Regions from separate parts of the Cryobacterium mannosilyticum genome, predicted to be linked through region 1. Evidence: riboswitches for the same ligand, from Rfam matches in the RefSeq annotation. Region 1 holds a riboswitch; each other region holds the start of a gene.
What was found. A riboswitch is a leader RNA that binds a small molecule or an ion and turns the genes downstream of it on or off. The one in region 1 is predicted to bind cyclic di-GMP.

Region 1 (7,029 bases):
CGACGGCGGGATGGCCACCGTGTGGCAGGAACTCACCTACCCGCCCGTGCCGCTGGACTGGACCCTCGTGCCCGGCCAGCGCGTGCAGGGTGCCCTCGACGCGCCCACCCACCGGCTCAACGTGGAGGTCAAGCCGCCGACCAACGCGGCGATCGCCACGCGTTTCCCGAACGGCAGCATCACCCTCGCCCTCGTGCAGAAGGTCAGCGCGCAACGCGCCGTGCTCGCCCTGCACCCGCACCTCTCCCTCACCATCACCCGCGCCGACATCTCCCCGAACCCGCTGGACAAGGTCGACGCCCTCCTCTCCGAGGGCGACGTGGTGGCCGCGCGGGTCATCCACCTGCCCAGCGGGGCCCTGCACCTGTGTCTGAGCGACGTCGACGACGACGAGCCCGTGCTGCCGCCGCTCTCCGCCGTGCGCAACGGACCACCCTGGCTGCGCGAGAACCGTCCGTTGCTGCCGGTCGTGGAGGACGACGAGCACGCCGACGAGCCCGTGCTCGAGCCTGCCTCGGCGCAGAGCCCGGTTGAGTACGCGCGGGCGCAGGCGGCCTCCGAACTGGCCGAGACCTCCCAGGCCGAGCTGGTCGCCCTCGCCGCGATGGCCCACCTCGACGAGTCGTTCCGTCCGCCGCGCCCGTCTCCCGGACCGGGCCGCAGCCACGCGATTCGCCACCCGACCGCGCCGGCGATCCCGTTCCGGGTCGCGCCGACGCCGGCCCAGCCCGCCCAGCCGCACTCCGCCCTGCAGTCAACCCAGCTCTCCCTCGCCGAGGCGAAGGCGCGCATCACCCGGCTCGAGGCCCAACTCGTCGAGGCCGGCGCGACCGACTCCGACCTGGCCAAGCTGCGTGAGCAGGCGCGTTCGGCGCAGCTGCAGCTGCGCGACGCCCTCGTCGAGCTCGGAACGCTCCGCCACACCGTCGCCGAACTGCGCGACGAGCAACGCACCCAGAAGCGGATGCTGCGTGAGTCCCGCCGCACCGTCGCCGCGCCCCCTGCCTCCAGCGAATACGAAACCCGGCGCGCGCAGTGGGAGGACGCCTCCGGCTGGGTGCGCCACGAGATCCTGCTCGCCTGGGTCGACCGGGTACCCGAATCCGACCGGGAGGAATGGCCGCTCCCGCACAGCTACGTGCTCAGCGACCGCTTCGCGGACTCGCTGTCCGGGCTCGACGACGGCCAGCTGGCCAAGGCGTTCAAGGCATCCGTCGACGTGCTGACCGGGCGGGTGAAGACCCTCACCGGGCGGCACCTGCACGCGCTGCGCCAGGGCGCCGGCGCGGCCGACCCGCACCTGCTGCGCTGGGACGGCGCCCGGTGCATGCGCGTCTCGATTGAGCAGAACACGCCGGCCGCCCGCCGGATGCACTTCTGGCAGAAGCCCGACGGCGGGATCGAACTGATCCGCATCGTCACCCACGACGACATGGAGGCTTAGGCCGTATCGTCGTCAGCATGCCCCATTCGCTTCGCCCGCTGCTCCCGCACGATTCCGCCCAGGTTCTGCGGCTGAACAACGCTGCCGTCCCGGCGGTGAACTCCCTCGACGAGGCGAGCCTCGCCGCGCTGCTCGCCGAGTGCGCGCTCGCCGTGGTGGTCACCACGGATGCCGCGCCCGAGCACGTGCTCGGCTTCGCCATCGTCTTCGCCGCGGACGCCGACTACGCCAGTGAGAACTACCGCTGGTTCGCGGAACGGTCCCGTGAGTTCCTCTACGTGGACCGCATCGTGGTGGCCGACGGGGCCCGCGGCCAGGGGCTGGGCGAGGTGCTGTACCGATCGATCTTCGACTCGGCCGAGGCATCGGCGGCCGTCGTCGTGTTCTGCGAGGTCAACCTCGAACCACCGAACCCGGGGTCGCTGGCGTTCCACTCCCGCCTCGGTTTCGCCCAGATCGGCCAACAGTCCACCAAGAACGACACCGTCGTGGTGGCGCTCCTGGCCGCCTCGGTCGGGGAGTTCGCCGACCGCTGACCGGGCGTCACTCGAGCACGGCCAAAGCCTTCCCACACTTCGCGGCCAGGTGCTCCCGCACGTTGACGTCCAGTTGCGCCACCCGCCACGGCTCGAGATTGTCGGCGATATCGGCGCGCTTCACGGCGAGGGCGATCGGGTTGGCGCGGATGCCGGCGTAGTAGTCGGCGTCGCTCACGGCATCCGTTCGGGTGAGCAGTTCGACCGCGGCGACGACGCCGCCGGGGATGCCGGCGGCCAGCAGATCGCTGGGGGAGACATCCGTGTCCTCGAGCACGTCGTGCAGCCAGGCGGTCGCCTGCCCCAGCGGGTCGGCGAGACGTTCGGCGACCCGGCGGGGGTGATCGATGTAGGCGGCACCCAGCTTGTCGACCTGGCCGCGGTGAGCGGCCGTGGCGATGGACCGGGCGGTGGCGACGAACGGTGCGACTGCTGTGCCTGGCATGATGATCCCCCTGGGGTAGTGCGATCGAGAGTGAGTGCACGGCCGGCCGGACGTGGAGTCCAGTGGGCGCCTGCTCGGCACACGGTAGCGCGCCCCCGTGAACGGGGGGAGTATCCATGAGAAAACCGGCAAAACAACCCCTTTCGTGCACCCCGCACTGGGGGTACATTCCGCGACGTCGTCGGGGTCGGATCCGGCCCCGGGCTGCTAGGTTCGAACCAGGTGGTCATCCGACCACCGGCGAGACGGTTCATACGTCTTTCGCAAGGGCACACCCGTTGAGAAACGGGGTCGCAAAGGCACGGGACCTTCGGGTCAGCCGGCCTACCGAATGAATAGGGCCGAAGCAGATGAGCTTTCCATTCCTGGAGACCGACGCCCGCGTCGAGTCCGATGGTCTGACGCAGCCTGATGCCACCCTGACTGTGCCCGCAGTCGACAGCCCCGTTGCGACGGCGGCCGTCACCCCACAAACTCCATCAATCCGTCGTCGACTTGGGTAAGCAGACGACGGACTGAGGGAAGTCAGGTCGACCTTCGGGTGGCCGCCCTGACGCGGAATTGCGATGGGGGACCGATTCGGGTTCGGTCCCCCCTCGCATTCACCGCACGGCAGGGTCGCGGCCGGGCGAAATACTTCGCCATGCACGTTCGCATATGCCGTTTGACACACACTCAGCACTAGAAAGACCGGTAGTAAACCATGGCCAGGAAACCATTCGGCCGCCTTCGGAAGCTACCGCGTCGCCTGGGAGTGCAGCTGGCGGCCGCAATGCTCGCAGTCTCCGTGCCGCTGGTCATCATCTCGACGGTCGTGCTCACCACGGACTCGGCGGCGAGCCTGACCGCGGCGGCGGAAAACAAGGGCGTCACCGTCGCCACGGCGGTCGGCCTGCGGCTGGAAGACTGGATTAGGGAACGCAAGGGCGACCTGTCGGTCGTCGCAGCGTCGGCCGGTGACTTGGACAGCTCCGTGCTCGCGACTCGCCTGGCCAAGATCGACGAGGCATTCGGCAGCTACACCCTGATCGAGATCACTGACGTGGACGGTAAGGTTCTCTCCTCCAGCCGCCCAGGCGTCGCCCTCGACCCGACCGGGCAGGACTGGTTCCGTTCGGCCGTCGCCGGCGAGACCGTCTTCACCCCCCTGACCCTTCAGGGCGACCGGCTGCACTGGGTGCTCGCCCAGCCGCTGCTCGCCGACGACGGCTCGGTACGCGCCGTCTTGATCGCCAACCTCGACCCGACCGCCCTGAGCAAGCTGCTCAACCGTGACCTGGGCAAGGGCGTCGAGGTCGTCGCGGTCGACTCACTCCACCGATTGATCTACAGCACGGAAACCATGGGTGACGCGACGGAGCAGTCCGCGCTGCTGGCCGGCGGGATGCTCACGACCATCGTCGACAGCGAACCGGTCGCACAGGCGGCTCGCACCGGCAAGCCCGGCAGCGCCCGTTTCATTGACGAGGACGGACACGACGCCATCGGTGGCTACGACATCGTCGAAGGCCTGAACTGGGTGCTCATAGTGAAAGAAGACGCGAGCGCGGTGCTCGCCCCCGTGGAGAAACAGGTGCAGCGGTCGATTCTCCTGGCGGCCGTCGGCGTGCTCTTCGCCGTGCTCGCATCCAGCCTGATGGCCTGGAGTGCCGCCCGGCCGGTGCGCAAGCTCACTGCGGTCGCCCGTCGGGTCACCCGCGGAGACCTGCTGGCGCGCGCCGTGCCCACCGGGCCGACCGAGATGGTGGTGCTCGCCGACTCGCTCAACGCCATGCTTAACACCAGCCAGGAACTCATCGCCCGGCTGGAAGGCGCCGGGGTCGAGGTGAATTCCGCGGCCACCGAACTGTCGGCATCTTCCGACGAGCTCGCCGCGATCACCACCCAGCAGAGCGCCGCGGTCACGCAGGCCACCGCCACCACCGAGGAGTTGGCGCGGTCGTCGGTGGCGATCGCCGACACCGTTGACGATGTCGCCCGCCAAACCGCTGACACCCGGCGAAATCTCGAACAGGCCGAGGCCGACATCCTCGTCTCGAGCGAACGTACGCTGGCCCTGGCCAACCGGGTGAAGGACATCGAGTCGCTCCTGGTGCTGATCAACGACATCGCCGACCAGACCAACCTGCTCGCCCTCAACGCCGCGATCGAAGCGGCCAGGGCCGGCGAGCACGGCCGCGGTTTCGCGGTCGTCGCCGACGAGGTGCGGCGCCTGGCCGAACGGTCCAAGTCCAGCGCCGGCGACATTGCCGAGATCGTCAGCGCGGTGCAGCATGAAACCAACGCGACCGTGATGGCGATGGAAAAGGGCGCCAAGCAGATGCAGCAGGGTCTGCTCCAGCTCGAAGCGGTGACGGATGCCAACGGTCAGGTCAGCCTGACCACCCAGCAGCAGCGAAGTGCCACCGCGCAGGTCGTGGAAACCATGGAACAGCTCGCCGACGCCAGCCGGCAGATCTCGATCACCGCCCGCCAGATCGCGGCCTCGGCCGGCGACCTTGCGGACCTGGCCCACAACCTCGAAGCCACCGCCGGTGCAGGCAACGGAGAGCGATGACGCAAGCGCACGTTGTGCTGGTTCCCGTGGGGGAGGACCTCTTCGCCGTGTCGATCGACCGGGTGAGCCAGGTGGTCGCCGCGCCATCGCTCACCCGACTGGTCACCGCGCCTTCGCACGTGCTCGGCCTGTTCAACCTGCGTGGGCAGATCGTCCCGCTGCTCGACACGGCTGCGCTTCTCGGCCTGCCCGCTGGGCAACCTCCGATGTTCGCGGTCGTGCTGCAGTCCAGGCAGGGCCTGGTCGCCCTCACCGCGACCGCATTTCCTCGTCGGGCCGGCCTCGGTGACCCGGTCGGTCCGTCCGACCTGCCGGGCACTGCGGGCACCTACCGGGTGGAGGAGAGCGTCGTCGTGCGGCTCGACCCCGACCTTCTCCTGGCCAGGGACCGCCCGCTGCGTGCCGGTGAGAATTCCGTGCCGGTTCGCCCGCCTGTCGGAGCGATCGAGCCTGTGGGCGCCATCACCCGGTCCGGGTCGGCCGGATGAGCATCCTGGGCATCGACCAGATCCGTGCGCTGTTCGCCCAGGAGGCCGAGGTACGCCTCGCCGAGCTTGACCGGTTACTGCTCCTGCTCGAGCAGCAGGACGGTGACGAAGCCCTGATCCGGGCCATCTTCCGCGAATTGCACACGCTCAAGGGCTCCGCGGCCGTCGCCGGCCTGGACGGCGTGAGCCAGCTGGCGCACGAGCTCGAGGAACTCGTCGGCGGGATCCGCTCCGGCACCCTGGCGGTCACGCCCGCGATCATCGACGCGCTCCTTGCCGGCGCCGACCAGCTTGGCAGCATCATCGCGGGCAACCCGGCCGGCGAGGCCTGCACCGAAGCCGGCGACGAGGCCGGCGACGAGGCCGGCGACGAGGCCGGCGACGAGCCGGTCGTCGCCGTCATGGTCATCGACGAGAGTGCGACGCCGGTGACCGCTGTCGATCCGTCCCCACGGGTTCCGATGGGCGTGGAAACTGCCACCGGCCCCGAGCCCGGCGGCGTGGTGATGGTGCCGATGGACCGGCTCGACGAACTCGTGCGCCTGATCGGGGAATCGGCATCTGCCCACCTTCGGATGGGCAGCATGCTGATGGAGAAATTCGGCCTCGATCCGACTCTGAACCCGGAATTCAACGAACTGTCGCGCACGCTCAACGAGCTGCAGGAACGGGCCATGCGCACCCGGATGGTGCCGCTGTCCACCATCACCGACAAGCTCCAGCGTGCCGTGCGCGACCTGGCCCGGGCACAGGGCAAGACCATCCGCTGGGAGGTGCGCGGGGCGGACACCGAGCTGGACCGTGGCATGCTCGTTGCGCTCTCCGACTCCCTGCTGCACCTGGTGCGGAACGCCGTCGACCACGGGATCGAACCCGACGTGGTGCGCGCCGCGGCAGGCAAACCGGTGGGCGGCACCATCCGGCTGCACGCCATGCAACTCGGCTCCGAAGTGATCGTGGCGATCACCGACGACGGTGGCGGGATCGACACTTCGCGGGTCCGGGCGCAGGCCGAGGGCCAGGGCGTCGACACGTCACGGCTGAGCGACGAAGACGTCCAGCAGCTGATCTTCCGGGCCGGGCTGTCGACGACGGCGTTCGTCACGGACGTGTCGGGGCGCGGCGTCGGCCTCGACGTCGTTCGCACCACTGTGGAGGCCGCCCACGGCAGGGTCGAGGTGCGCTCGGAGCCGGGCCGGGGCACCGAGTTCCGCGTCATCGTGCCGATCACCCTGGCCGTGCTCCGGTGCCTCCTGGTGGAATCCGGCGGTCAGCGCTTCGCCCTGCCCTTCCACAGGGTCGTGCTCTCCCAGCGCTTCGACGAAACACGGCAGACCAGTGCCGAAGGACGAACGGTGATCTGGGTGGAGGACCAGCCGGTTCCGGTGTCGGCCCTCGCGGGCACCCTCGGCATCTGCGGCGGCTCCACGGACGGCCCGATCGTGGTGCTGGCCGACACCGCCCGGCGGCACGGCTTCCAGGTCGACCGGCTGGTCGGCCAGCGGGACGTGGTGATCAAGGGGCTCAGCACCCTCCTGCCGCACCTGCCCGCGGTCGCC
Region 2 (7,029 bases), on a different contig from region 1:
CCTGCTCCTGGTCGGCGGTGGGAACGAAAAGCTGGCTCTCCAGCTCCTCGATCTCGTCGTCGAGGGCCTCGACCGCCTCGAAGTAGCCGTCGACGAGGTAGTCGAGCAGCCCGTGCACCAGGAACGCGACCCCGTTCTTCGCGAGGTCGGGGGAGGAGTCCCACCGGGCGACGACCGCGTCCACGCCGAACCGGCCGTTCCGGTGCACGGTCACGAGGGCGCGGTCGGTGATGAACGCTGCGATCTCGTGCGTGGTCACCCGCGAGGTGGCCGGGTCGAGGGCGGCGGAGTAGGCGGAGAGGAAGAGGTGGTCGGGATAGCGGTCGAGCTTGGGTCGCTGGCCGAGGCTGAGCGCGTCTTCGACCGCGAGTTCGTGCAGCCCCAGCTCCTCTGCGAGGAGGGCGAGCTCGTCCTCGCCCGGATCGTCAAGGTCGACCCACACCACCGAGTCGGCTGCCTCGAGGTGCTCGGACACGTCGGCGAGCGAAAAGTCCTCACCGACGAGGAGGCCATCACGGTAACAGCGGGTTCGAGGTGTCTGCACCTCCTCAGTCAACCAGCTATCGCCCGGCTCAGAGCCCGTACAGGTCGTCCCAGCCGTTATTGGACTGTGTGCCGGCGTCGGCATAGGCGTATGCGTAGGCCGGTTCGGCGCGGGTGGTCAGCACCCGGGTGCGCTCGCGCAGGTAGGCGACGGCGTCGGCGGTGTCCGGATCCTTGGCCCGGGTCTTCTCCGGCACGCTGAGGAATTCACTGGTCGGGCCGACGACCAGTTGCACCAGCATGGTGTGGCCGTCGTCGGTGAGCGCCGGCAGCTCCAGGAGCTCGGAGCTGTTGCAGACCGGCAGGGCCACCGCCAGTTGCAGCAGCGCGTCCGCTGCGCCGTCGGTGGTGAGGAACGATTTTCCGCAGTACGAGACTCTCTTCATGGAATTGCCTTCCCCCGCGACCGTCTTCGATGGATCAAACCCAGGTCGATGCGGCCAACGTAGCGCGGCCGCACCGATTCCGCTGTCGGCAGGAATGAGGACACCCGAAAGCGGGGAATGCTCAGGTCACAGGCCGATTCGTTCCCAGTAGGCGAGGCCGGCGGGGGTGTCGATCACCTGTTCGCGGCCGGCATCCGCCAGCTCGATCCGGAAGCTCGGCGCACCGAGCGTGGTGCGCACGGTCAGTTCCGCGCGGGCGTCCCCGTTCGACCAGAGCAGCCGCAGTTGGTCCTCGACGGGGGTCGCCCAGCTGAATTCGCCGTCGAACGCCGGATGCCCGGTGCGCAGCCGGGCGAGCCCGAGCTGGGCCTGGGTGACCTCGGTGCCCAGGGCCTGGCTGACCTCGTCGGCCGGGTAACGGTGCCGGTTCACGTCGCGGCCGTTCCCGGTCTCGGCGAAGAGGCTGGTGTCGTCGAGTCCGCCGAGCAGGCCGACGTAGTAGACCTGCGGGCGGCCGGGAAGGAAGTGCTGCACGGCGCGGGCGAGGAGGTAGGGCGCCGTCTCGCCGGCGAGCGTGCTGAAGAAGGTCGCGTTGATCTGGTGCGGGAGGGTGAACCACTCCGGCACCACGGAGGCGATCGAGGAGTGGCCGTGCGTGGCCACGGCGGCGCGGGCGAAGATGGCGGCCATCTCGTCCTGGCTGATCAACCCGGGACGGTCCCCGTTCGGGCCGGCGTCGATGATTCCGATGCCGTCGTGGGTGTCGAGCACGGTGATGGCGTTCTCCGGCCGGATCTCGAACCAGCGCGCGAGGCGGTCGACGGTGCCGGTGCCGAGGGAGTGCAGCAGAAGCGGGGCGAGCGCGAAGTCGTAGACCCAGTCCACGAGCGGGGCGATCGCGAGCTGCTGGCTGTAGTGCGCGTGCACCTCGACCAGCACGTCGACCTGGGCCTCGTGGGCCAGGGCGACGACGACCTTGGTGAACTCGAGAGTCTCCGGCGTCATGAAACTGTCGGTGCCCGGGGTCTTGACGGCGTAGCCGACCGCGTCGAGCCGCACGGTGCTGACGCCCCCGTCGGCGAGGGCGCGGAGCACCCGCCGCAGGTAACTGCGCGCGGCCGGGTGGTTCACGTCCAGGTCCACCTGGGTGGGCATGAAGGTCGTCCAGACGAGGTGGCGGCTGCCGTCGGCACCCTGGTAGGCCGTGAACGGCAGGCCGGGGCGGGGACGGTAGAACGCGGTGATCTCCCGCTCAGTGCCGCCGTTCGGGAATACGGTGTCGAAGGTGAGGAACATCCCGGCGAATTCCGAGGCGTCGCCACGGTCCAGCCAGTCGACGAATTCCGCCGAGGAGGACGACACGTGGTTGACGATGAGGTCCGCGGTGAGTCCGCGGGTGCGGGCGAGCGACCGCATCTCGTCCCAGGTGCCGAGGCGAGGGTCGACAGACGCGTGGTCTACGGGGTCGAACCCGGCATCCGCGCCGTCGAAGGGAATGTAGAACGGGAGCACGTGCACGCTCGAGAACGCGCGCAGCGGCCCGTCGAGCACGGCCTGCAACTCGGGGACGGTGCCGCCCAGTCGATCGGCGTAGACGAGCAGCTCAACAGCGGACATTCTGGCTCCCGGCATTCCGGCGGCACACCGGTCGGCGACGCGGCGGCAGTCCGCGACCCGTGAAGGAATCGCGGCACCGGTTCAGAAGTTACGGCACGCGGAAGGTCAGCGCAATTTGCGCGGCACCGCGACGGCCGGCGACGAGCCGAACCAGGAGATCCCGGCGCCGGCGGCCTCCGGGGCGGACTCGTGTGAGGGATCCGTCTGAACCGGGGGAGCCGCCCGCCCGTTTCGAACGTTGGATTCTGGGAAGGGAAAACTCATGCTGTGCCAGTCCTATCCAATCGGTAGGCCGGCTGACCCAGGGTCCCGTGCCTTTGCGACCCCGCCTTGCGACGGGTGTGCCCGTGCGATTGGCGGTGAGAAACCGCCCGGCCGGCATGGGAAGATCAGCAGGCCTCGGAGGCAGTATCGCCGGATGGCGGCGGAACGGCAAGGGCCCCGCCGTGCTGGTCGGGTGTCGACCAGCACGGCGGGGCCGGAGCGGCGGTTGTCAGCGGTGGATGTCGCGGCGGATAACGGCCTGCCCCTACTCGGGGACCACCAGTGCGGGCGTGTCCTTACGCAGGGTCTCGCCGCGGAAGAAGCTCGGCTGGCGCCAATAGGTCAGGCCCATCACCGCGCCGCCGAGCAGCAGGAGACCGACGCCGATCACGAAGACGAGTCCGATCCCGAAGAGCTCAGAGCCGCTGCCGAAGTCGGGGCTCCAGCTGCTCACCGCGGTCTGCACGAAGACCACGGTGAGAATCAGCCCGCCGAGCCCCGGCACGAGCAGGCGCATCACGAAGTTCCGGATGCTGCTGAACAGGCTCTGCCGGAAATACCAGACGCAGGCGAACGAGGTCAGGGCGTAGTAGAAGCAGATCATCAGGCCCAGCGACATGATCGTGTCATTGAGCACGTTGACGCTGATGACCGTCATGACCGCGTAGAACCCGCCGGCGATGGCACCCGCGGCGATCGTGGCGTAGCCCGGCGAGCCGAACCGCTTGCTGATGGTGGCGAATTTCGGCGGGAGAGCGTTGTAGTGCGCCATCGCCAGCAGCGTGCGCGCGGGGGAGGTCATCGTGGACTGCAGGGAGGAGGCCGAGCTGGCGAGCACGGCCAGCGACATCAGCACGGCGAGCGGTCCCATGATCGGCGACGCGATGGCGGCGAAGATATTGCCCTGGTTGTCGGGGTTGCTCAGGCCGATGCCGTCGACGCCGACACCGGAGACCATCATGGTCGCGACGATGAGGGCGAGGTAGAGGCCGAGCACCACGAGGGCGGTGAGGGTTCCTGCCTTGCCGGCCGTCTTCTGGCCGCCCTTGGTCTCCTCGTTCATGGTGAGGCAGACGTCCCAGCCCCAGTACACGAAGATCGCCAGCGAGATCCCGGCGGCGAACTGGCTGAAGCTCTCCACCCTGGTCGGGTCGAACCACGCCCAGTCGAACGGGATCGCCGTCGTCGACGCGGCGGAGCCGGCGCCGATGAGGGCCGTCACGGTGAAGATGCCCAGGACCACCAGCTGGAAGCCGACGAGGCTGTACTGCACGAGCTTGGTGGCGTGCAGGCCGCGGTAGCTGACCCAGACGGCGAGAGCGACGAAGGCCAGGCAGGTGGCGATGTTCACGGCGGTGTTGTCGGCCAGCGCGGCCAGGCCGGGATTGCCGAAGACTTCGCCGAGGAAGACGTAGAAGAAACTGACCGCGACGCCGGCCAGGCTGGAGAGCACGATGATGTTGGCGGCGAGCATGCCCCAACCGCCCATCCAGCCGACGAACGGTCCGAACGCCTTGGTGGTCCAGGTGAACGACGTGCCACTGTCGGGGGAGTCGGCGTTGAGCTCGCGGTAGGCCAGGGCGACCAGGATCATCGGGATGAAGGCGACGATGAAGATCGCCGGCACCTGGAATCCGACCTCGCTCACGGTGGCGCCGAGGGAACTGGTCAGGCTGTACGCCGGGGCGACCGAGGACACGCCCATGACGACGACGGCGAGGAGGCCGAGCTGGCCGCCCTTGAGGCCCTTCCTGGTGATGCCGTGGGTGGATCCGGCCGCGTCGTGCAGCTGGTTGCTGTGCACGTGCGGCTGGTGGTCGCCGGTGGGGGAGGCCGGGGCTGGCCGGGTCGAGAGGTCGGTCATGGTGATCCCTTTCATGCGTCTTCACTGACGATGTGTGGGTGGGGACGGCGGGCGCGAGGGGAGGGATGGCGTCGCGCCGCCGACTAAATGAATTGGGTTCGTTTAGTTTGAGCCGGGCGGCAGAGGAATGCAAGCGAATCCGAAAGAAAAAGATAACATTCCGGATGTTTGCACCGTCCTCAGGCGTCAGGCCCCGGCCTGGTGGCAGGGACAGCCGCGAGCAGCGCCTCGAGCCCGAACCGGAAGGCCACGTCGGCGGGGCGCTCCCCGGTGCTCCGATCCTGGCCGAGGACGGCCGCGGTGAACGTCGGGCTCGAGTCGGCCAGCTCGCCGGTGTCGAAAATGTCGGCCGGCGCGTTGGCGTCGAGGGCGGAGCCGAAGATGAACGACTCGACGGCGACGATGGCCGGGATGATCGTCTCCACTGGCACGCCGGCACCGGCCAGCCCCACGGCAACGGTCTCGTACATCTTCAGGGTCTCCGGGGCGCCCGTCACCGGCAGCACGGCCACCAGCGGAACCAGGGGAGAGTGCCGGGCGAACACGTCCCGGTAAGACCACGCCCAGCGGCGCATGGCGTCATCCCAGGGCTCTGAGCCGAACCCGCTCACGTCGACCATGGTCATCACGTGGTCTTCCAGCCACTGCAGCACCTCCTGCTTGGAGGAGACATGGTTGTACAGCGCGGAGGGAGCGACCTTCAGGGTCCTCGCCAGGCTCGACATGGTGAAGCCGCCGTAGCCCTCGGTCGTGATCAGCGCGAGCGCGGCGGCGGTGATCCGGGTGCGCGACAACACCATCTCCAGGGGGCGCCCGGCGCGGCGTGGCGCGGCGCTGGCGTCGGCGGTCATCCGGCGGCTCCTCTCGAAGAGCGTGAGATGGCCAGAGTAGACCATCCGAAATGACCGGTCGTCATTTCGCGGATGCCGCAGAGAGCAATGCCGAGCACGACCGGCGGTCAGAAACCGCAGTGCGTCAGGTCGAGGCTGTGCTGCGCTCGACCGCCGCCGCCGACCTCTCGGAGCCGGAGCGGCCCGTGGTTCCCGCGAACCCTTGACACGGACCGGCATCAAAATTACCGTGAGGAATGAGCCGGTGGTTCGGCCGATTGCCTCCCCGGAAGGCGGGCGAACCGGCCGAGATGGTGCAGTCGTGCCGGAGTTTCGTCGATCTCTATTGGGTGATCACCATGACGGCACGGTCAGATTCCCGGCTCCAGTTCCTCGGCGCAACCGACTCGGTCACCGGCTCGAGGTTCCTGGTCGAATCGGCCGGTCGCCGCATCCTCATCGATTGCGGCCTGTTCCAGGGTTACAAGCTGCTGCGCGACCGCAACCGGCTCGCCTTCCCGGTGGCACCGGAGTCCCTTGACGCCGTGCTGCTCACGCACGCGCACCTCGACCACACCGGCTACCTCCCCGCGCTCGTGCGAGACGGCTTCGACGGACCGGTCTACACGACGAAGGGGACGGCGGAACTCTGTTCGCTGCTGCTGCCCGACAGCGGCTACCTCCTCGAGGAGGAGGCGAACTTCGCCCGCAAGCGCAAGTCGTCGCGGCACGAGAACCCACGTCCTCTCTACACGGCGGAGGATGCCGTGACCAGCCTCGAATCGTTCCGGCCCCGGAACTTCGACCAGGAGATCGACCTCGGCGGCGGCATCCGGGCCACCTTCATTCCGGCCGGCCACATCCTCGGGGCGGCCCAGATCCGGCTCTCGGTCGGTGAGTCGACCCTGCACTTCACCGGCGACCTCGGCCGGGCAAACGACCCGTTGATGAACCCGCCGCGTGCGCTGGAGGCCGTCGACGTGCTCGTGGCGGAGTCGACCTACGGGGACCGCACGCACGACCCGGCCGATCCCGAGGCCGAACTGGGCGAGGTGATCCGCCGGGTCGCGGGGCGCGGCGGCGTCATCGTGATCCCCGCCTTCGCGGTCGGCCGGTCCGAGACCGTGCTGCTGCACCTCTCCCGGTTGCGCGACCGCGGCGAGATCCCGGCGATCCCGGTCTACCTGAACAGCCCGATGGCGGTCGACGCCGCCGAGATCTACCAACGCCACCAGGGCGAGCACCGCCTGACCGACGCCGAGTACCGCAGCATGTACGACCTTGCCCGGATGGTGCGGACCGTCGACGAGTCCAAGCTGCTCAACCTGCGCGGCGGCCCGATGATCATCGTCTCCGCCAGCGGGATGCTCACCGGCGGCCGGGTGCTCCACCACCTCTTGGCGTTCGGATCTGACCCGCGCAACGCCATCATCCTCACCGGTTTCCAGGCCGGCGGCACCCGCGGCGCCGCCCTCCTCCGCGGTGACGACACGCTGCGCATCTTCGGCCGGGACGTGCCGATCAC
Region 3 (7,029 bases), on a different contig from region 1:
CAACGGCCGAAGACGGCCTTCTGCTGATTGCCGCCGGAGAGGGCGCCGACCGCCTGGTCGATGGTGTGCATCCGGATGCGCAGTTTCGTCGCGACCGCCTGCGCCCGGCTGCGCTGGCCGGCGAAGTCGGCCAGGCCGAGCCGGGCGGTGGAGGCGAGGGTGGCGTAGCCGAGGTTGTCGTTGACCGAGGCGCCCGTCACGAGGCCCTGCCCCTTGCGGTCCTCGGGGACGTGCCCGATGCCGGCCTTGATCGCCGCCTGGATGTTGCCCTTGGGCAGCGCCTGGCCGCGCACGGTGACGGTGCCGGAGTCGTAGTGGTCGGCGCCGGCGATGGCGCGGATCAGCTCGGTGCGGCCCGCTCCGACCAGGCCGGCGATGCCGAGCACCTCGCCGGCGCGCACGGTGAAGGTGATGTCGGAGAACCGCCCGGTCGAGCTTAGGTGCTCGACGGCAAGGATCTCGGCCGGCTGGGTCTCGGCCGGCTGGGTCTCGGCGCCGGTGTTGCGGGGGTACTGGTCCTCGATGCTCCGGCCGACCATCAGCTTGACGAGTTCGTCCTCCGGGGTGGAGGCCGGCACCTCGGCGACGAACTCGCCGTCGCGGAGCACGGTCACGGTGTCGCCGACCTCGGCGATCTCGTCGAGGTGGTGGCTGATGAAGAGCATCCCGACGCCGCGGCTGCGCAGGTCGGCCATCACGGCGAACAGGCTCTCGGTCTCGTGCCGGGTCAGTGCCGCGGTCGGCTCGTCCAGGATGAGGATGCGGGCATTGATGCTGAGCGCCTTGGCGATCTCGACGAGCTGCTGCCGGGCGATGCCGAGCTCGCCGACCAGGGTGTCGACGTCGATGTCGAGGCCGATCAGGTTGAGGGCGGCGCGCGCCCGGTTGCGGAGGGCGCTGCGGTCGACCATGCCGTGCCTGGTCGGCATCCGCCCCAGCATCACGTTCTCGGCGATGCTCATGGTGGGCACCAGATTGAGTTCCTGGTGGATGGTGGCGATGCCGAGCTCTTCGGCGGCGCGGGTGGTCGGCAGTGTGACGGTCTTGCCGTCGACGACGATCCGGCCGGCATCGGGCTGGTAGACGCCGGCCATCATCTTGATCAGGGTCGACTTGCCGGCGCCGTTCTCACCGAGCAGCACCTGCACCTTGCCGGCGTAGACGCTCACGGTGACGTCCTTGATGACCGTGACCGGGCCGAACGTCTTGCCCACGTTCTGCAGGGTGACGAGTGGTTGTTGGCTCATTTCAGTTCGTCCTTAGGCTGGGCCCGGATGCGGGTGAGGTGGGGGTAGACGACGAGGCGCGCACGATCAGTTCGCTGGGCAGCACCACCGACTCCGGCTTTCCGCCGTCGATGACCTGGAGCAGCATGTCCACGGCGATCCGGCCCATCTCCTCGACGCTGTGCGAGATCACGCTCAGCGCGGGGTTGAGCAGGGCGAACCATTCGATGTCGTCGAAGGCGATCAGCGCGATGTCGGCGCCGATCCGGCGGCCGAGCTTGTGCAGGATGGCGATCGCCCCGACGGCCATCAGGCTGTCGGCGGCGAGCAGGGCCGTCGGCGGCTCGCGCAGCTGGAGTAGGGCGTGCACGCCGGCCGAGCCGCTGGCCGCCTGATAGTCGCCGAAGTAGACGAGTTCGGGATCCTGGCTGAGTCCGGCGGCGGCGATCGCCCGGGTGAACGCGGCGAACCGGTCCCGGCCGGTGGAGGTGGCCTGCGGCCCGGAGATGTAGCCGATCCGAGTGTGCCCGGCCGCCGCGAGATGGTGGACGGCCTGCCGGATGCCGGCCTCACTGTCGGTGGTCACGCTCGGGATGTCGAGGCCGTCCACGGTGCGGTCGACGAAGACGGTGGGGATCTCCCGGGTGATGAGCGAACGGATGCTGCCGCTGCCGTCGCCGAGGGGGGCCACGATGATGCCGTCCACCCGGCGGGAGATCAGCGTGTCGAGGTAGCGGTCCTGCTGTTCCTTGCGCTCATTGGCGTTGCCGAGCAGGGTGACGTAGCCGGCGGCCAGGGCGGCCTGCTCCACCGTGTGGGCCAGGTCGGCGAAGAAGGGGTTGCGCACGTCCGAGACGAGCAGGCCGATCGAGTCCGACCGGGTCGAGCGCAGGGCGCGGGCCTGGGCGTTGGGCCGGTAGTCGAGTTCCGTGACGGCCGCGGCGACCCGCGCCCGGGAGTCCGGTGAGGTGGCCGGGTTGCCGGAGAGCACCCGCGAGGCCGTGGCCACGGAGACGCCGGCGAGCGCCGCCACGTCCTTGATCGTGATCGCAACCATCGGGTGTCACCTCGTCGTGTTATATGGAATCGTTTCCATGGAAACGATTCCATACTACGACGCTGAGTGAGCATCCGTCAACCTCGTCCTGTCGGGGCCGGCGGAGCGGGCCCCGCGCCCCGCTCCGGGCACCGCGGTCGGGTCCGCGGCGCCGAGTCAGGCGTGGACGGTGTGGTACCGATCCGCGGTCAGGAGGCCGGGGGTGAATGGCTCGACCCGGCCCTTTCCCTTCGCCTTGGCGGCGTACATCGCCACGTCGGCCTGGTGCACAAGCTCTTCGATGCCGACTCCGGCGGCGGGCGTCGCGATGCCGATGCTGGCGCCGACCCGCATCGACTCGGCGCCGACCAGGAACGGTTCTGCCACGGCGTCGACGATTCGCTGGGCGATCTCGGTGGCCTCGGCCAGGCCGGTGCCGTGCAGGAGCACCGCGAATTCGTCTCCGCCGAGCCGCGCGCAGACGTCGGTCGGGCGCACCGAGGCGCGCAGCCTGGCGGCGACCTCGACCAGCACGATGTCGCCGGCCCGGTGCCCGAGCTCGTCGTTCACGTCCTTGAAGTCGTCCAGGTCGAGGAAGAGCACCTGCAACCCGGCCGGATCGTCGCCGCCGGCCAGGCCGGCGGAGAGTCCAGCGAGCAGCGAGGCGCGGTTGTGCAGGCCGGTCAGCGAGTCGGTGCGGGCCTGCGCCGAGAGCTCCTCGTGCGCGTGGCTGTTGCGGATGGCGAGCGCGACCTGGCCGGCCAGGCCCCGCACGGAGAGGATCGCCTCGGCGGGGATCCTGCCCGGCGCGCCGACCAGCAGCCAGCTCCGCTCGTCCCGCCCCTCGAATTCGAGGCACTCCCACATCAGCGGCTCGCCGACCGCGGCGTTCAGCGGCGCGGGGTCGAGGATGCGGGCGACGGATGTCCCGGGCCGGGTGAACAGGACCTCGCCGGGGAGCCGGCCGGGGACGTTCCGGAAGTTGCCGGCCGTGCCCGCGACCCGCAGGGTGCGCCCGTCCGGTGCGAGCAGGACGAGCCGGAGCCCGGGAGTCGCCGCGCAGAACTCGGCCGAGGCCGACCAGCCCAGGGCCAGGATCGCGGCCGTGCTGGTGGCGCCGAGCAGCTGGGAGCCGGTCGCGGCGAGCACGCGGTCGCGCCCCATGCTCTGCTCCCGGGCGGCGAGGGACTTGCCCAGCTGGCGGGCGATCAGCACGGTGAAGAACATGGTGGGGAGAACGCCGAGGAACGCGCCGAAGTCGGTCCCGATCCTGTCCTCCCGCAGCAGCGGCCACACCGCGTAGAGCGAGCCGAGGGCCGCGGCGAACAGGCTGACCCGCAGCAGGGCCTGCGCGCCGGAGCCGTACAGCGACCGGAACCAGAGGGCGCCGAACATGACCATGACCACGGCCGACGCCTTCGGCGACGCCAGGGCGAATGCCATCATCGCCAGCGCGTCGATCAGGTCGACGCCCAGGGGGATGCGCCGGCGCACGAAGCCGGTGGTGAGCGAGGAGACGAGCACGGCACCGCCGGCGAGGCCCAGGGCCAGCAGCCCGCCGCGCGCCGTGAGCAGCACCCCGGGGAGGGCCAGGACCACGGAGACGACGGCCAGCCAGAGGAAGAGCCAGCGGGCGCCATCCGCAATGCCCGTGGGCCGCGTGAAGATTCCCGACCCACCCGTGCGGACGGCGGGGCCGTCGGTCACTGTGTTCATCGATCTGGTTCCTGTTCCCGGTGGGCCGGCTGACCATGAGGCCCCGTGCCTTTGCGACCCCGCCTCGCGACGGGTGTGCCTTTCCTCCGGCCGACGGTTGTGAGCTCGTCCGGGGGCGCACCTTCAACGTAGGCGAAGACCACCCCGTTGTCCTCATAAATGAGGACCCCAGTTCGGGGCACGCCGGCGCCGGCGCGTTGTTGGTGCGTTGCGGAAAAAGCACCCTCCCGCGCCACGAAGGTGCATTGTCCGCATCTCAGCGGGCGGGCGACGGATGCGGCGGGGCGGGCAGGTCAGCGTCGGCCGGTGAAGGCGTCCATCGACCGGTACACGCCGAAGACCCGGCCGGCGACCAGGTCCCACGTCGGCAGGGGGAGCAGGCCCCGCACCGCGCTGGACAGGCCGACCGTCCACGGCATCAGGAGCCTCGGACGGCCCGCGAGCATGGCCCGCCACACCCGGTCGACGACATGCTCGGGCGTCATCAGCGGGGTGAACAGGGGGCCGCGGGCACCCTCGAACATGCCGGTGGAGATGTAACTCGGGCAGACAGTGGTGACCTTCACCTGGCCGTGGCCCTGCTGGGTGAGCTCGAGGCGGAGGGAGTCGCTCCAGCCGATCAGCGCGGCCTTCGACGCGGCGTAGACGCTCATCCGGGGAGTGGATAGCATCCCCGCGGCCGACGCGATGTTGACGATGCGCGATTCGCGGCCGGTTCCCTCGATCATCGCGGGCAGGAACTCACGCGTGATGTACATGGGGGCGAGGGCGTTGACCTGCATGGTCGGCCGGGTGTCGTCGCCGTTGTCATGTTCCCAGAAGTAGGAGCCGCGCACGATGCCGGCATTGTTGATGACGATGTCGGGGTTGCCGACCTCCATCCGCACCCGCTGGGCCGCCTGGGCGATCGCTCCCAGGTCGGCGATGTCGACGACGTACGGCGCCACCTGGCTGCGGCCATCCGAACGTTCGTTCAGGATGGCGGCGGTGACCGCCAGCGCCGCGGGGTCGCGGTCCCAGAGGATCACGGCCTTGGCTCCCTCGGCCACCGCCCGCTCGGCGTAGAGGCGGCCCATGCCCATGGCTGCGCCGGTGATCAGCACGCGGGCTCCGGATACGGTTCGAGTCATTGCTCCATCATCCCAAGACTTTCCCTGCGGACCACCCGCCACCCCGCCACCCCGCCACCCGCCACCCCGCCACCCCGCCGAGATCTGCCATTCCGGTCGAGGTCGACCGGCACGCCGGTCGGTCTGGACCGAAAAGGTCGATCACGGCGAGAGGATCACTCCAGGCTCCGCCGCACGGCATCCGCCCAGAGTGCGGCCCGCTCCTCAATCTGGGCGGCGGAGCCCGGCCGCGGATCGGCCACGTGCCGCCGCGCCGGGGCCAGTGGCCCGGCGATCCCGGCCCGGTCCACCTGCCCGACGGCCAGTCCGGCGACGAGCGCCGCCCCGCGAGCGGATGCCCCCGGCACCTCCACGGCGGCCAGCCCCCGGCCGAGGTGGTCGGCCAGCATCCCGCGCCAGGGCGGCGAGGTCGTGCCGCCGCCGGCGAGCCAGAGGTCGCCGCCGGACCGCGCGCCGAGCGCCGTGTGCGCCGTGCGCAGCGCGAGCGCCACCCCCTCGAGCGCCGCCAGGGCCAGGTCGGACCGGTCATGGCCGAGGTCGAGCCCCACCCAGGCGCCGCGCAGGTCCGGACGGAGGTAGGGCGTGCGCTCCCCGACCAGGTGCGGCAGGAAGAGCGGTGCGCCCGGGCCGATCGACCGGCCGGCGAGGTGGTAGAACTCCGGCCACTCGTAGCCGAGCACGCGGCGCACCCAGTCCAGCGCGAGCCCGCCGCCGAGGATCGCCGCCATCCGGTACCAGCCGGTCTCCGCCGCGAAGCAGTGGATGCCCCGCTCGGCCGCCGGGGCGGGCGCGGCCACCGGGGTGACGAACTGGCCGCCCGTGCCGAGGGTCAGCTGCACGGCGCCGGGAGTCACGAGCCCGCTGCCGAGCATCGCGGCGGCCGCGTCGGCGAGGCCGTGCGCCACCGGGATACCCGCCCGCAGGCCGAGGTCGGCCGCGGCATCCGCTGTCAGCGGCCCGGCGATCTCGGCGGCCTCGTTGATCGGCGGGAGCAGCCCCGGGTCGATGCCCAGGCCGGCGGCGAGGCCGGTCAGCCACGCCCGGCCGGTCAGGTCGTAGAGCAGGGTCGCGGAGGCATCGGTGTGCTCGGTCGCCGCGATGCCGGTGAGGCGCAGCCGGAGGTAGTCCTTGGGCTGCAGGGCGACGACTGCCGCCCGTAGCGTGGCCGGCTCATGCCGGGCGAGCCAGCCGAGGAGCACGCCGGCCATTCCGGGGCTGAACGGGTTGCCGAGCCGCTCGAGCACCGTGGGGGCCAGCCGGGCCCAGTCGGGCTGGAGTCCTGCAGCCCGGGTGTCCGCCCAGGTGATCGCGGGCCGCACCGGCGCGCCGCGCCCGTCGACGAGCACGAGTCCGTGCATCTGGCCGGACAGTCCGACGGCGCCGACGTCACGGTCGGCAGCCGCCGTCACCTCCCGCACGGCCGCGCAGACGGCCGCCCACCAGGCGTCGGGGCTCGTTTCGGCCCAGCCGGGGTGCGGCGCGTCGAGCGGGTACGCCGCCTGGGCGCCGGCCAGCCGCCGCCCGTCCGCATCGAAGAGCGCGACCTTGACCGAGCTGGTGCCCAGGTCGATGCCGAGCAGGGTCTCCTCACCACCGCGCACGCTGCCTCCTGGTCTGCGCGAAAGCGCGTCGACGGACGATCGAATGCTACGCCGGGTGCCCGGCCGGGCGCTGGGCCAGGCGGGCACCCGGGCGCTGGGCCAGGCGGGCACCCGGGCGCTGGGCCAGGCGGGCACCCGGGCGCTCGGCCGGCTGGGAGAAGAAGCCCAGCCCGCGCCCAGCCTCGCCTGCCAGTCTTGCCGACACCGACACCGACAACGACACCGGCACTGCCGCCACCGGCACTGCCACCCACGTCGACGTCGGCCCCGATGCGGCGCCCGCCAGTCATCCCGACAGCCAGAAGGAGCACACCATGGGA
Region 4 (7,029 bases), on a different contig from region 1:
CCATGGCGCCCCAGCCGAGCCGGGCGATGGCGTAGCCGCCAGCTGGAACCACGATGGGATCGGCTCCCTCGTCGACGGTCATGAACGTTCCGCCGTGCACGAGGGTGACGTCGAGGGCCGACCCGTTCTCATCCGCGAAGGCGAGGTCGGGGTAGCCGCTAAGGGTGCACGGGGAGTCGGTGAAGTTCATCGCCTGGATCGACAGAGTGCGGTGCCCCATGGCCGCGTCCGGGTCTCCGAGTAGTAACGCCGCCTGGTCGGGCGTGCACCAGTCGGCGGCGGGATCGGCCGCTGCGGGCGCGATGGTGGGCGGCGGCGTGACCGGGACATCCGGGTCGGGCAGGGAGCCGAGGGTGTGCCCATTGGCGCGGGCGTTCTCCGCCGCCGCAGCGAGCCGTGCGGCCCGGCTCCCCGTACCGGCCGCCAAACCGGAAAGAATCACGGCGACGACGACGATGCTGCCAAGAACGGCGAGCGGGCGCGTGCGCAACGGGCCGGGTGCGGCCGACGCCGGGACGGCATCCCCGCCCGGCTGAGCCGGGTGGGCCGGGTCGGCCGGTTGGGCGCGGCGCAGGGTGAACAGAGCCGGCAACCACCCCCAGGCGATCCCCCAGTACCCACTGAGGAGAACGGACTCACCAGCCGGGTCAAGCACGAATGCGGCGCGGGACGGCGGGAATGACGCAACGATCGCGCTGATCACCCACGGGAGGGTGGCGAGGAAGCCGGTCAGAACCGCCACGAACCACAGGGCGAAGAACCGGGCTGTGCGCGACCCGTCAATCCGGTCGACGATGACGCGCGCCAGCAACAGGTAAACCACAAAGACGACGACGGCCGAGGCAAGAGGAGCGAGAGCGATCCACGGCCAGGACCAGAACCAGACGCTGCGCGGGATCGTTTCCGGCAGGAGGTGCTTCACGAAGGCGTTGGGGACCAGAGCGAACCAGGTCAGGAATCCGAATCCGCCGGCGCACACGACCCACCACGCGGCGGCGACGGACGCCGGAATCCAGGGAAATGTACTGTGGCCGGGCCTTGTCATCCCCAGAGACTACTTCACCGCCGGGCAGGCATCACGCGCAGTTACGGGCACATTGGCAAGACAAGGTCCAACGATCCAAGCCGTTCCGCTAAGGGTTCCCCTTTCGTCCGAGCCGCACCGCTCCGCCATCAGGTGCCGTGCGAAGCTGACAGGCGCGTATGAGACATGCCAAAATTTGCCCGGTGCTCGTGGCGGCGCGTGGCGGTACAGGTTTGCTTAACCGAATCACCTACCCGATAAGAAAGTGACAGCGTCGCCGCGCAATTGAATAGCGGACCTAACAACTTCGCGTTTTTGACTAAGTGCCGGGGAGAGCGTTTCCGCCGGCGATGTCTAAGGACCTATTCCCGTCGTCGGGCAGGGGGCGGCCCTCGATTCCGGCAGAGGTCGTAATCAGGGCGTCTGCGGCGGATAGGGCAGGGCAAAAACAACGACACCGGGGAGCAGCGAACGCGGTCCGTGTGGTTGGGTCCCCTGATAGAGTCAGCCGACGTATGGGCGTTTGCTCATCATGCAGGCAAACCCGGCGCGAGCCGGGTACGCAAAGCCACGGAAAACACGCTGTAAGCCGGGCTACCGAACAGCAAGGACCACCCGCATGCTCATGGAAGCTGGGCCGCCCTCGCCCGAGGAGACGACTGTTGCCGTTCAAGAGCTCTCGGCAGCCTCGCGGCGCAACAATGTGACGGTGAGTGGCAACCCGAACGGCCGTGCGATCGTGTTCGCACACGGCTTCGGGTGCAACCAAAGCGCGTGGCGATTTGTCACCCCGGCCTTTCTCGCGGACTACAAAGTCATCGTGTTCGACCATGTTGGAGCAGGCAGTTCCGATGCATCTGCCTACAGTTTCTGGAAGTACGACTCGTTGCTCGGGTACGCGGACGACCTGCTCGAGATCCTTGATGAGCTGGACGTGACCGACGTGGTGTATGTCGGTCACTCTGTTAGCGCGATGATTGGTGTGCTCGCCGCGAACCGTGACCCGTCCCGCTTCGGCGCTCTCGTCCTGATCACCCCGTCCCCTCGATACATCAATGCGCCGGGCTACGAGGGAGGATTTGAGGTCGAGGACATCAATGCGATGTTGGATGATCTGGATTCGAACTATTTCGGCTGGTCGTCGGTCATGGCACCACTGATGATGGGCAACCCGGACCGACCGGAGCTAGGAGATGAGCTGACGGAGAACTTCTGCAGCACCGACCCGACGATCGCCCGCCATTTCGCGCGTGTCACGTTCCTTTCCGACAACCGGGAGGACCTCCCCTTGGTCACCACGCCGACTCTGATCCTGCAATGCACCGCCGACATCGTCGCTCCCGCCGCCGTAGGGCGCTACATTCACCAACAGATAGCAGGCAGTACCCTGGTCACTCTCGCAGCCACCGGCCACATCCCTAACCTGTCGGCACCCGACGCTCTAACGGATGCCATTCTTGCCTACCTGAAATGAGTGACGGGGGCGATCGGCGGGTCGAGAGCCTATTCGAGGACCTCTATGAGCACGCTCCGTGCGGGCACCTCTCTACAACGATCGACGGCATCATCATCCGAGTCAACAAGACTCTGCTCAAGTGGACGGGGTATCAGCGCAAAGAGCTCGTCGGCCAGCCGTTCGTCTCGTTCCTTCGACCAGGCAGCCAGTTGATGTTCGAGACTCGATATCTCCCGGTGCTCCACCTGCGAGGTGAAGTGAAAGCGGTGGCGGTGTCGTTCCGGCACGCGAACGGCACCGCGCTGCCAATGATGCTCAACAGCACCGTGACCACCGATGGAAATGGGGAACCCGTTACCATCCGGACGGCCGTCTTCGACGCCAGCGAACGCCAGGAATACGAGCGAGAGCTCCTCGCCTCCCAACGCAAGGCGGAAGCGTCGGAAACTCGGATAAGGGTGCTACAGAACGCATCGAGAGTGTTGACCGGAGCCACTACCGACATTGAGCTGGCGAATCAGCTGACGAAGATCACCCGTGAGGCATTCGCTGCGACTAACGTTTCGATGTACCTCCTGAGCGCTGAGGGGAAGCTGGTCCTAGCATCGGGAAATCCGACGCTGGGACTGCTCGATCTGTCCGGCGACGGGCCAGCCGGTGTACTGGCCCGCACCGAACGCACGATGATTCTTTCGCGCGCTGATCCCATCACCAAGCCATCAGGGCTCGCCGAAGTGATGCGAAGCGCCCAGGTGGAGACGCTCGTGTCCGTGCCGTTGTCGGAAGAAGCATCTCCACTCGGTGTCCTGATCAGTTCCTTCGCACGTTCAAGGAGCTTCGAAGTGGACGACATCGGGCTGTATGAAGCACTCGCACGTCAGTCCGCCCAGGCGCTGACGCGCATCCATCTCCTCCAGCAACTTGAACGGCTAACGCTAATCGACCCGCTTACGGGCCTTGCGTCCCGTCGCCTCATCCAAAAACGTCTCAGCGACGCGGTGAACCTCTCACGACTCAACCACCGTTCGATAGCACTCCTCCTCATCGATCTGGACGGTTTCAAACTCATTAACGATGAGCTGGGACATGCCACCGGTGACAGCGTGCTGAGCGAAATTGGCTCCAGACTGTCGTCGGTCGTCCGTCACGGCGACCTCGTAGGGCGACTCGGTGGGGACGAGTTCGTGGTCCTCTGCGAGGACGTGAAACCCGAAGAGGTGGACCGTATCGTCGAACGACTCCATGCCGCCCTCCGCGAGCCGCTCACCGGGCGCGCCAGCCAGAAACGGGTCACCGGGAGTATCGGCGCCGTCCTGTATCTCGGCGGAGTCCCGGATCACATCCCTCCCGACCTGATACTCGAACAAGCCGATGAGGCGATGTACCGGTCCAAGCGCGCGGGGAAGAACCAGGACACCACCGTCATAGTCGAAGACACCTCGCCCGCGGAGAACCGCCCGATACTCTAATCGGCGACACGGTGGTGGTCCTCCAGCACGGTTGCCGTGGCCTCCTTCACCTGGAGGAACAGGAAACAGAACCGCCCCGCGTGAGCCATTCGTACCTTGGTCGCCGTTGTTCGGTTGGGCGGCTCTCGGCGCCCGCTGACCGTCCGGCTTGCGGGACGGCGGATGAGCCCACGCGGGGACCATTTCCTCAGGGCCGTTTAGGTGGTCTGGGCTATGGGTCTGGTTTTTCGGTCGGGATATTTCTTTCCACGCTCTCACTGCGTCAACAGCACGGTCACGGTACGCGCCCGCGAAAGGGCGACTTCGCCCTGCGCTGGTCTTCGCTCCCGAGGAATCCCTCAGCTAAGAAGCGGCCCGTTATGCCCACGTTGGGGCTGAGAGCGAGTTGGAGTTCCAAGGCCTTGGAGTGTCGGCCTGCAGGACGCTGGACTGCGATTGACCGCTTCCGGCGCGCCCTGGTTCGGGACCGGCAAGTTGACCCGCGGGAACGGTTTCCCGTGGGTGACCGCCAGAATTGCCCGCTCTTCGAGAACTGCTCCCTCGTGGCTAGATGACAGCAATTGATGGAATCGAAGGGCGACATGTTAAATGGCCAAGGTTTTATAAGGCCCTTGAGGACACCCCGACTAGATGTGCCCTCGAAACGAAAGAGCCAACGTCCGTTACCCCTCTGGCTCGGAGCCTCGGCGCTGCTCGTAGCAGGAGCATTCAACTTGGTCACATTCATGACGGGAGTCGTAATCCTGCTGTCCAATTACGAAGAGTCGACCACCGTGGTGCTCCGGGTAGCACTATCGCTGTCGGCCATATTTCTCGTCGTCCTGCCCTTCTGGACGGGGAGACGTCGCACCATGATTTGGGCGCTGGGATTCACTGGGGTCACATTGATTGGCCTCGCCGTGCTGAGCGTGGGACTCTTTGTCATGCTGGCGCTCACAGATGCCTCCATGAAAATATTCGCTACTGTAGCCGGCGGCATGAGGGTGTTCGCTCCTGAGGCCGAGATCGCATCTATCGAATCAGGCACATTCGGTTGGGCGTTCGCCCTGGCTTCTGGAGTCGCCTGGGTCACAGCTGCCGGAGTGGCTCGGCTGATTGGGCACACCACGGCACGGCGGTGGCCGCCGGTTCTGCAGGGGCTCGCTGCCGCAGCCGTGGCTACCTTGCTGTCGCTTGTGGTCCTGCTCCTCCGGTTGGGCATCGATCCGGTCGGCTTCCTCACCAACGGCAACTGATGAGGCACCGGTACTGCAGATGGTGCGAAGGCAGTTGCTCAAGGAGCTCGTAGCTGGTTCCCAACTGCCACTCCCCCGAAACTTCGGAGCCTCGGCGAATTGGCGCCGAATCTGCGTCCGTAGACGTCCCTCTTTCGAAGAGCTTCAGTGTGTGCCGCGGCGTTCAGGCAGCGAGGATGGGAAGATCGGGACTGTGCCAACGTACAGCGAAGTGTTTTCGGGGATCTCGGTTGGTGGACACCAGCTGGCGTCCGTGACCCACCATGCGGGCAGTGACGACGTCGTGTTGTTCTGTCACGGATTCCGGGGGGAGAAATCGGGACCGAATCGAACCTTCGTCACCCTCGCTCGCGCATTGGCCTCCCACGGAATCTCGTCTCTCCGTTTTGATCAGTACGGGTCGGGTGACTCGGAAGGCGACTTCATCGATTCACGTTTCGACGATTGGGTTAGCGTCATTCGTATCCTGACACGCCAGTACCTTAGCGAGGGCAAGCGGTTCGCCCTTTTCGGGCAGAGCATGGGTGGTTCTGCCGTGATCTGCGCTGCCGCTGGGCTGGATGTGAGCGCCGTAGTGTCGTGGGTGCCCGATGCAAGCACGGACCAGTTCGCACCCGATCCGCGAGGTTTCGTGGAGGAGGGTGGTCAGCGTGTCGACAATGCGTTTTGGACCGAGGCACACCGTGCCGACATAGTCGGCAAGTTGAAGGAGGTCACTGCGCCGTGCTATTTGGTTTTCGGCACTAGCGATGAGTATGTCTCCGCCCCGAACCGAGAAGCCCTGATCAACGCCTGCCAGCCCACCGATCAGATCGACGTCTTCGACGGCTACCCGCACAGCTCATGGAGCTTCGAGCAAGCCGAAGACATCATCCGCCGCAGCGCTGCCTTTTTTGGCACGCTATCTCCACCCTGACGCGGCCGATCCCAACTCAGGACCGGCGTCGTGCCAGGCGCCGGAACAAGGCGGCCGATTTGCTGAAGCTCCCGAGGCCAGCAAATAGATGAGACGGCCTGCACTCGAAAACGCGAGTCCCTTCAAGCAAGCTGCCGCACTAACCGTTCCCCAATGGCATGCCGGGTGAAGCGCCGAGCCTATGCGACCACGGTCAAGGGGCCCTCATCAGGGGTGGGAACCTCAAAGTGATCGAAGTAAGCGGCCGCCAGCTCATCGGGTAGCTGGACGTCATTCGGCTCCTGCCCCGCCCGCGCGCGGACACGAGCCAAGGCCACCTTTCGCGGAGTCGCCAGATAGATCGTCTCCGGCTCGACGCCCAGCGGCCGGAGGATGGCGCGGTAGTCCTCGCGCATGCGTCGGGACCAGAAGGAGTAGTCCAGCACCACATCGGTCTGTTTCATCACAAGGTCGAGAAGTCTCTGGCGCAGGTGGCTTTCGATCTCGAGCCGGACTTCCTCGGCCAGGGGTTGGGATTGAATACCCCGCAGCCAGGCTTCCTCGTCGAAGGACAGCCGCGCCATGCCGCCAGACTCAAGCGCGCGTGCAACCGTGGACTTGCCTGAACCGGCTGGGCCACACATGAAGACGACACGGGTCATGCCGACGATCCTATTCCGCCCAACCCATCAGGATTTCCTCAATGAGCGTGGATTTGTGACGAGGTGTCAAACAGTGCTGAGATCGCCCAACGCGGCTTCAAGATTCCGGTCGACTCCGTGGGCGAGCATCCGCTGGTAGGTCGCATCGCCGTCAGCCGCCACTGAGCGGATGATGTCGAGTTGCCTATGTATTCGTTGACGGATGAGCTCCAGAACAGCGTTGGCAGAACCATCCCACTCATAGGCCCGAAGGAAGGACTCGAGGCGGGCCCGCCGCTCGCCGAAGGC

Region 2: it holds a riboswitch for cyclic di-GMP, as region 1 does, so the genes downstream of both, gtfA (sucrose phosphorylase) here and E3O32_RS06960 (methyl-accepting chemotaxis protein) in region 1, are expected to answer to the same signal.
Region 3: it holds a riboswitch for cyclic di-GMP, as region 1 does, so the genes downstream of both, E3O32_RS09190 (GGDEF domain-containing protein) here and E3O32_RS06960 (methyl-accepting chemotaxis protein) in region 1, are expected to answer to the same signal.
Region 4: it holds a riboswitch for cyclic di-GMP, as region 1 does, so the genes downstream of both, E3O32_RS06325 (alpha/beta fold hydrolase) here and E3O32_RS06960 (methyl-accepting chemotaxis protein) in region 1, are expected to answer to the same signal.

Annotation. Positions count from the first base shown of each region.
Region 1 covers NZ_SOFM01000017.1:4,098-11,126, forward strand. The annotation lists gene E3O32_RS06945 (hypothetical protein) at 1-1,444, shown strand, start outside; gene E3O32_RS06950 (GNAT family N-acetyltransferase) at 1,462-1,980, shown strand; gene E3O32_RS06955 (phosphohydrolase) at 1,988-2,425, opposite strand; cyclic di-GMP riboswitch class I at 2,684-2,757, shown strand; gene E3O32_RS06960 (methyl-accepting chemotaxis protein) at 3,198-4,982, shown strand; gene E3O32_RS06965 (chemotaxis protein CheW) at 4,979-5,470, shown strand; gene E3O32_RS06970 (hybrid sensor histidine kinase/response regulator) at 5,467-7,029, shown strand, end outside.
Region 2 covers NZ_SOFM01000002.1:28,293-35,321, forward strand. The annotation lists gene E3O32_RS00330 (magnesium transporter CorA family protein) at 1-544, opposite strand, end outside; gene E3O32_RS00335 (hypothetical protein) at 573-929, opposite strand; gene gtfA (sucrose phosphorylase) at 1,056-2,546, opposite strand; cyclic di-GMP riboswitch class I at 2,830-2,902, opposite strand; gene E3O32_RS00345 (APC family permease) at 3,076-4,674, opposite strand; gene E3O32_RS00350 (TetR/AcrR family transcriptional regulator) at 4,854-5,525, opposite strand; gene E3O32_RS17120 (hypothetical protein) at 5,576-5,731, shown strand; gene E3O32_RS00355 (MBL fold metallo-hydrolase RNA specificity domain-containing protein) at 5,864-7,029, shown strand, end outside.
Region 3 covers NZ_SOFM01000025.1:33,278-40,306, reverse strand. The annotation lists gene E3O32_RS09200 (sugar ABC transporter ATP-binding protein) at 1-1,247, opposite strand, end outside; gene E3O32_RS09195 (LacI family DNA-binding transcriptional regulator) at 1,249-2,283, opposite strand; gene E3O32_RS09190 (GGDEF domain-containing protein) at 2,440-3,978, opposite strand; cyclic di-GMP riboswitch class I at 3,995-4,068, opposite strand; gene E3O32_RS09185 (SDR family oxidoreductase) at 4,272-5,108, opposite strand; gene E3O32_RS09180 (xylulokinase) at 5,264-6,709, opposite strand; gene E3O32_RS17250 (hypothetical protein) at 6,756-6,947, opposite strand; gene E3O32_RS09175 (hypothetical protein) at 7,024-7,029, shown strand, end outside.
Region 4 covers NZ_SOFM01000016.1:86,791-93,819, reverse strand. The annotation lists gene E3O32_RS06330 (DUF4232 domain-containing protein) at 1-1,045, opposite strand, end outside; cyclic di-GMP riboswitch class I at 1,552-1,626, shown strand; gene E3O32_RS06325 (alpha/beta fold hydrolase) at 1,644-2,498, shown strand; gene E3O32_RS06320 (sensor domain-containing diguanylate cyclase) at 2,495-3,949, shown strand; gene E3O32_RS06315 (hypothetical protein) at 4,663-5,184, shown strand; gene E3O32_RS06310 (alpha/beta hydrolase family protein) at 5,378-6,100, shown strand; gene E3O32_RS06305 (P-loop nucleotide/nucleoside kinase family protein) at 6,280-6,741, opposite strand; gene E3O32_RS06300 (phosphotransferase enzyme family protein) at 6,808-7,029, opposite strand, start outside.